Linked DNA regions of Skermanella rosea. The protein of the gene in region 1 interacts with the protein of each later gene in a pairwise test. Links are inferred from orthologs where the notes say so. Each region holds a gene or a part of one and is shown on either strand. Other genes may lie near its edges.

What was found.
Region 2: the proteins of ileS (region 1) and JL101_RS18835 interact in binary tests that used the Escherichia coli proteins (3 or more experiments, as listed by UniProt). The link is inferred for Skermanella rosea from one-to-one orthologs.

The regions. Positions count from the first base shown.
Region 1 is NZ_CP086111.1:1,211,316-1,215,046, forward strand. What follows is about bases 66-3,483. They hold ileS (isoleucine--tRNA ligase), read left to right. Parts: upstream 66-436; coding sequence 437-3,283; downstream 3,284-3,483. Other genes in these bases: lspA (signal peptidase II), read left to right, coding at 3,280-3,483. Outside these bases: JL101_RS05645 (hypothetical protein), read right to left, coding at 1-8; more of lspA, read left to right, coding at 3,484-3,731. UniProt on the Escherichia coli protein: Catalyzes the attachment of isoleucine to tRNA(Ile). As IleRS can inadvertently accommodate and process structurally similar amino acids such as valine, to avoid such errors it has two additional distinct tRNA(Ile)-dependent editing activities.
Region 2 is NZ_CP086111.1:4,043,390-4,046,669, forward strand. What follows is about bases 1-2,967. They hold JL101_RS18835 (HyaD/HybD family hydrogenase maturation endopeptidase), read left to right. Parts: upstream 1-1,161; coding sequence 1,162-1,773; downstream 1,774-2,967. Other genes in these bases: JL101_RS18825 (nickel-dependent hydrogenase large subunit), read left to right, coding at 1-390; cybH (Ni/Fe-hydrogenase, b-type cytochrome subunit), read left to right, coding at 407-1,165; JL101_RS18840 (HypC/HybG/HupF family hydrogenase formation chaperone), read left to right, coding at 1,790-2,113; JL101_RS18845 (thioredoxin domain-containing protein), read left to right, coding at 2,113-2,493; JL101_RS18850 (hydrogenase expression/formation protein), read left to right, coding at 2,548-2,967. Outside these bases: more of JL101_RS18850, read left to right, coding at 2,968-3,280.

The DNA.
Region 1 (3,731 bases):
CTCTTCAAGGTCCACCACTTTTCCCGCCGCACCGCGCTCTCCCGAGGCCACCAGCCCGTTTCGCGACGATTACGCGGGAGGGAGCGGTTTAATCCGGGGAGCCGGCATGTCGGCGGTTTTTTCTCTGATCCGCGGCAAAGGCAGCGGCGAAGGCAACGGGAGTCGCGGCGCCGCCTTGACCCCCGGCCGCCGCCTGCCTAAACTCCCGCCATCATGTTGGGCTTGACGCATATGGCCGCCCCGCGGCCCCGGCGAATTAGCAACCCGGTCCTCCGCTGAGGGCCGGGCATTCCGCCTTTTGACGGCGCCATCTAGTCGCTTCCCCGCCGCCACGGCTGGACGCGGGAGCCTCCGCGATGCTATCGCTCTTCCCTGATTTCACCCGACGGCCTGCCGGTGCCCGCACCTGCCTGCCGCCGGCTGCCTGGACCCGATCATGACCCGCGACTATAAATCGACCGTTTTCCTGCCCCGCACCGATTTTCCCATGCGCGCCGGCCTGCCCGCGAAGGAGCCCGAGCTGCTGCGGCGCTGGGCGGAGCAGGGGCTCCATGACCGGCTGCGCGAACAGTCGGCCGGCCGGGAGAAATTCATCCTCCACGACGGCCCGCCCTACGCCAACGGCAACATCCATGTCGGGCACGCGGTCAACAAGATCCTGAAGGACGTGGTCAGCCGGTCGCAGCAGATGCTCGGCAAGGACTCGGTCTATGTGCCGGGCTGGGACTGCCACGGCCTGCCGATCGAGTGGAAGATCGAGGAGAAGTACCGCGCCGCCGGGCAGGACAAGGACCAGGTCCCGATCCTCCAGTTCCGGGCGGAGTGCCGGCAGTTCGCCCAGGAATGGGTCGATATCCAGGCCGAGGAGTTCCAGCGGCTCGGCGTGATGGGCGACTGGTCGCACCCCTACATGACCATGACCTTCCCGGCCGAGGCGACGATCGTCCGGGAGATCCACAAGTTCCTGATGAACGGCGGGCTCTACAAGGGCGCCAAGCCGGTCATGTGGTCGGTGGTCGAGAAGACCGCCCTGGCCGAGGCCGAGGTCGAGTACCACGACCATACCTCTACCACGGTCTGGGTGCGGTTCCCGGTCTCCGCCCCCGCCACGCCGGAGCTGGACGACGCCTCCGTCGTGATCTGGACCACCACGCCCTGGACGCTGCCGGGCAACCGCGCGATCGGCTACGGCCCCGACATGGAATACGGCGTGTTCAAGGTGGCCGCCGTGGCCGAGGGCAGCGGCGCCAGGGTCGGGGAACGGCTGGTGGTCGCCACCGCGCTGGCCGGCGACCTCGCGAAGACGGCCGGCATCACCGAATGGCGCCAGCTCTACACTCTCCCCGGCGCCCGGCTGGCCGACACCCGCTGCGCCCATCCGCTGCACGGCCAGGGCTACGATTTCCCGGTGCCGCTGCTGCCGGGCGACTTCGTCACGGCGGATGCCGGCACCGGCTTCGTCCATATCGCCCCCGGCCACGGCGAGGACGACTTCAACCTGGGCCGCAGGCACGGCATCCAGGTGCCGCAGACGGTGGACGACGACGGCTCCTACTATCCGCACGTGCCGCTGTTCGCCGGCAAGCGGGTCTACACGCCCGCGGGCAAGCCGGGCGACGCCAACGGCGCCGTGATCTCGGCCATCGCCCATGCCGGCGGCCTGCTGGCCAAGGGCAAGCTGGTCCACAGCTATCCCCATTCCTGGCGCTCGAAGGCACCGCTGATCTTCCGCACCACTCCGCAGTGGTTCATCTCCATGGAGACGAACGAGCTGAGGCAGGTGGCGCTGAAGGCGATCGACGACACCCGCTGGGTGCCGCCCCAGGGGCGCAACCGCATCGCGTCGATGATCGAGAACCGGCCGGACTGGTGCATCAGCCGCCAGCGCGCCTGGGGCGTGCCGATCGCGCTGTTCATCGACAAGAAGACCGGCGAGCCGTTGAAGGACCAGGCCGTCCTCGACCGTATCGCCGATACGTTCCAGACGGAGGGCTCGGACGCCTGGTTCGCCCGGGACCCGCAGTTCTTCCTGGGCGATGCCTACGCGGCGGCCGACTACGACCAGGTGTTCGACATCGTGGACGTCTGGTTCGAGTCCGGTTCGACCCACAGCTTCGTGCTGGAAGCACGGCCCGACCTGCAATGGCCGGCCTCGCTCTACCTGGAGGGCTCGGACCAGCACCGCGGCTGGTTCCACTCCTCGCTGCTGGAGAGCTGCGGCACCCGCGGCCGGGCGCCCTACGACGCGGTGCTGACCCACGGCTTCGTGCTCGACGAGCAGGGCCGCAAGATGTCGAAGTCGTTGAAGAACGTCACCGCCCCGCAGGAGGTCGTGGACAAGTACGGCGCCGACATCCTGCGCCTGTGGGTCGTCGGCTCCGACTATTCGGAAGACCTGCGCATCGGGCCGGAGATCCTGAAGTTCCAGGCCGACCTGTACCGGCGCCTGCGCAACACGCTCCGCTACCTGCTGGGGGCGCTCGCCGACTTCTCGGAGGAGGAGCGGATCGACGTGTCCGAGATGCCGGAGCTGGAACGCTGGGTGCTCCACCGACTGACCGAGCTGGACGAGACCGTCCGCCAGGGCATCCACGATTACGACTTCCACAGCCTGTTCACGGCGCTGCATAACTTCTGCGCGGTTGACCTGTCGGCCTTCTACTTCGACGTGCGCAAGGACAGCCTCTACTGCGACCGGCCCGATTCGGTCCGACGGCGGTCGGTGCGGACCGTCCTGGACCAGCTCTTCTCGTGCCTGACCGCGTGGCTCGCCCCGGTGCTGTGCTTCACCACGGAGGAGGCCTGGCTCAGCCGCTACGGCAACGACGGCCCGGTCCCGAGCGTCCATCTGCGTAGGTTCGTCGACATCCCCCCGGAGTGGTCGGCCCCCGATCTGGCGAAGAAGTGGGAAGTGGTCCGCGACGTCCGCCGGGTCGTCACCGGCGCCCTCGAGCTGGAGCGGGCGAACAAGCGCATCGGCTCCTCCCTCCAGTCGGCCCCGGTCGTGACCGTCACGCCGGAACTGCACGCGGCGCTGGAAGGCGTCGACCTGGCGGAGGTCGCGATCACCTCGGCGATCCGCGTGGTCGACGGCCCGGTGCCCGACGGCGCCTTCACGCTGGAGGATGTGCCGGGCGTCGGGGTCGTTCCCGATCTGGCCGACGGCGACAAGTGCGAGCGCTGCTGGAGGGTCCTGCCGGAGGTGGGGACCGACGCCGCCCATCCGACCCTGTGCCACCGCTGCTCCGACGCGGTCGAACACCTGCCCGAGGCCGCGGAATGACCGACCAGACCCGCGGCGAGGCCGGCCGGATGGCGCGTTCCCGATCGATGATCCGTCCCGGCCTTATCATCGCCGTTTTCGTGATGATCCTGGACCAGGCGTCGAAGTGGTGGATGCTCGAGGTCGTGGGAATGGCGCACGATCCCCGCGTGATCGAGGTCACCTCCTACTTCAATCTGGTCATGGCATGGAACAGGGGTGTAAGTTTCAGCCTGTTCTGGCATGAGGCGGAGTTCATGCCCTATGTGCTATCTGCGGTTGCGCTGGGCATCGTGGGCTTCCTCCTCTCATGGCTGCGCCGAGCGGACCGTCCGTTCCTTGCCGTGTGCATCGGCATGGTCATCGGCGGTGCGATCGGCAACGTGATCGACCGGTTGCGGTTCGGCGCGGTGGCGGACTTCCTGGACTTCCATGTCCTGGGATACCACTGGCCGGCATTCAACGTGGC
Region 2 (3,280 bases), 2.8 Mb from region 1 along the record:
TTCCAGGACAAGCTGGTCCGCACCATCAAGGCCGGCGACGAGACCACGGCCAACACCGCCAAGTGGGACCCGTCGAGCTGGCCCAAGTCGGCCAAGGGCGTCGGCTTCACCGAGGCGCCGCGCGGCGCGCTCGGCCACTGGATCCGGATCGAGAACACCAAGATCGCCAACTACCAGGCGGTCGTCCCGACCACCTGGAACGGCAGCCCGCGCGACACCAAGGGCAATATCGGCGCGTTCGAGGCCTCGCTGCTCGACACCCCCATGGCGGATCCGGAGCAGCCGCTGGAGATCCTGCGCACCCTGCACAGCTTCGACCCCTGCCTCGCCTGCTCGACCCACGTGATCGCGCCGGACGGCAGGGAACTCACCGAAGTCACCGTGCGCTGAGCGGAGGAACGCCCCCATGACCGCGCATGTCGACAAGCCCCCGGCACCATCCTCCGCCGACGACGAGATCGCCGATCTCGCGACCGCGCGGAACCGCCTGCAGGTCCGCCAGACCGCCATCTACGTCTATGAATGGCCGGTCCGCCTGTGGCACTGGGTGAACGCCGCCGCGATCCTGGTGCTCGCCGTCACCGGCTACCTGATCGGCTCGCCGCCGGGCTCCCAGCCGGGCGAGGCGAGCGACGCCTACCTGATGGGCTATATCCGCTTCGCCCACTTCGCCGCCGGCTACGTGATGGCGATCGGCATGGCCGGGCGGATCTACTGGGCGTTCGTCGGCAACGTCCATGCCCGCCAGATGTTCGTCCTGCCGTTCTGGTCGGGCAAGTTCTGGCGGGAAGTGCTGGTCGAGGCGCAGTGGTACGCCTTCATGCGCGATTATCCGAAGAAGTATATCGGCCACAACCCGCTGGCCCAGCTCGCCATGGTAACGATCTACAGCGTCGGCAGCATCTTCATGATCGTCACCGGCTTCGCGCTCTACTCCGAGGGAGCGGGCCAGGGGAGCTGGCTCGACACGCTGTTCGGCTGGGTGATCCCGCTGGCCGGCAACTCGCAGAACCTGCACACGATCCATCATCTCGGCATGTGGGTGATCGTCACCTTCGTGATCATCCACGTCTATGCCGCGGTCCGCGAGGACATCATGAGTCGGCAGAGCATGATCAGCACCATGATCAGCGGCTGGCGGATGTTCAAGGACGACGGCAAGTGAGCATCGAAACCGGTCGTCCCGTCCTCGTCCTGGGCATCGGCAACATCCTCTGGGCCGACGAGGGCTTCGGCGTGCGGTGCGTGGAAGAGCTGCACCGCCGCTGGAGCTTTCCCGACGACGTCCTGGTGATGGACGGCGGCACCCAGGGCCTCTACCTCGTCCATTACGTCAAGGCCGCCCGCCGGGTCATCGTGTTCGACGCGATCGACTATGGCGAGGAGCCGGGGACCTTGAAGCTGGTGCGCGGCGAGGAGGTGCCCAAGTTCACGGGCGCCAAGAAGATGAGCCTGCACCAGACCGGCTTCCAGGACGTGCTGAGCGCCGCCGAACTGCTGGGCGGCACCCTCGACGACATCCTGCTGATCGGCGTCCAGGCCGTCGAGTTGGAAGACTACGGCGGGAGCCTGACCCCGCCGGTCCGGGCCCGGATCGAGCTGGCCCTGGCCATCGCGGTCGAGCAGCTGGCGCGCTGGGGCTGTCACGCGACGCCGCGGACCGCCGCTCCCGACCATCTGCTGCACGGCGGTATCGGCCTCACCGATTACGAAGCCGGCCGCCCCTCCGCCGAAGACGCCTGCCGCGTCGGCGACTCCCGATTCTTCGCCTGACCGGAGCCGAACGGCCATGTGCATCGGCATCCCCATGCAAGTCCGCTCCGAAAATGGACTGACCGCTCTGTGTGCCGGCCGGGGCGAGGAGCGCCGGGTCAGCCTGCTGCTGACCGGCGAACTGCCGGTCGGCACCTGGGTCATGGTCCATGTGGACACCGCGATCCGGACCCTGGATGAGGCCGAGGTCCCGCTGATCAACGACGCGCTCGACGCGCTGGAGGCGGCTGGCCGGGGCGATCCCTTCGAGCATCTGTTCGCCGACCTGATCGGCCGCGAACCCCAGCTCCCCGACCATCTGCGCGAGACGCAACCCGTCCCTTCACGAGGAAATGCCTGATGCCCGCAACGGTCATCGAACGCCTGATCTCGATCGAGAACTGCCCGGTGATCACCGAAGGCACGGTCGACCGTTTCCTGGACGGCAGCGGAATGGCGGTCCTCTTCTTCACCGGCGATCCGCGCCAGCGGCCCGAAAGCAACGACGTCGCCGTCGTCCTGCGCGAGCTCAATACGGTGTTCCCGGGCCGGCTGCGCGTCGGCATCGTCGACCAGGCGGCCGAGGCCGCGCTCAAGCCCCGCTTCGGCGTGCTGGTCGTGCCCACCCTCGTCTATATGCGCCGGGGCGAGTTCGTCGGCCTGATCCCCCGGATCCAGGACTGGCAGAGCTACGTCGAGAAGACGCGCGCCTTCCTCGAAGCCGCGCCGCCGAGCCCCTGACCGAACCCCGCAGCCCCTGCCGCCAGAAAGGGAACGACCACGATGCGCCACCCGATGAAATGGGAAAACGAAGAGCAGCCGACCGGCGTGTTCCTGGGCGGCACGGAAGCCGAGGCCCTGGACCTGATGCGGATGCCGGCCGCCGTCCGGCGTCTCGACCGGCTGTCGCTGCCCGGCACGGCGCCGGGGCTGGCGGATGCCGCCCATATCCTGGCGGCGGTCCGCGCCGCCCTCGACGGCTTCACGGTCGACTCCCCGCCGGCACTGTTCCCGCTCACCGGACTGGACGAGCCGGCGATCACGCTGCTGGACGACGCCCTGGGCGAGGGCGAGGTCGGCATCGTCGTGGCGGGCACCAGCGAGTACCAGATCCAGGAGTCGGTCCTGCCCGGGGTCTGGCGGGTGAAGACTTTCGCCCTGGCGGACGGTCCCGCGGGCGCCCTGGCCGGCGACCATATCGAGGTGGCGGACGTCCCCGGGGTCGTGCGCGCCGCCGCCCTGGGCGGCACCCGTGCGCAGCTGGAGATCGGCGAGCCGCCCGATGGCTGCATGAACGTCATGCCGGTCCTGGCCGAGCTTCGGGCGCGTACGGCGGCCTATGCCCAGGGCGACCGCAACCATGTCATCAGCTTCACCCTGTTCCCCATGAACGAGACGGACATGGCGTTCCTCAAACGGACGCTGGGCATGGGACCGGTCCAGGCGGTCTCCCGGGGCTACGGCACCTGCCGCGTCACCCTGACCGGCCAGCGCCACGTCTGGAGCGTCCAGTACCTCAACGCCATGG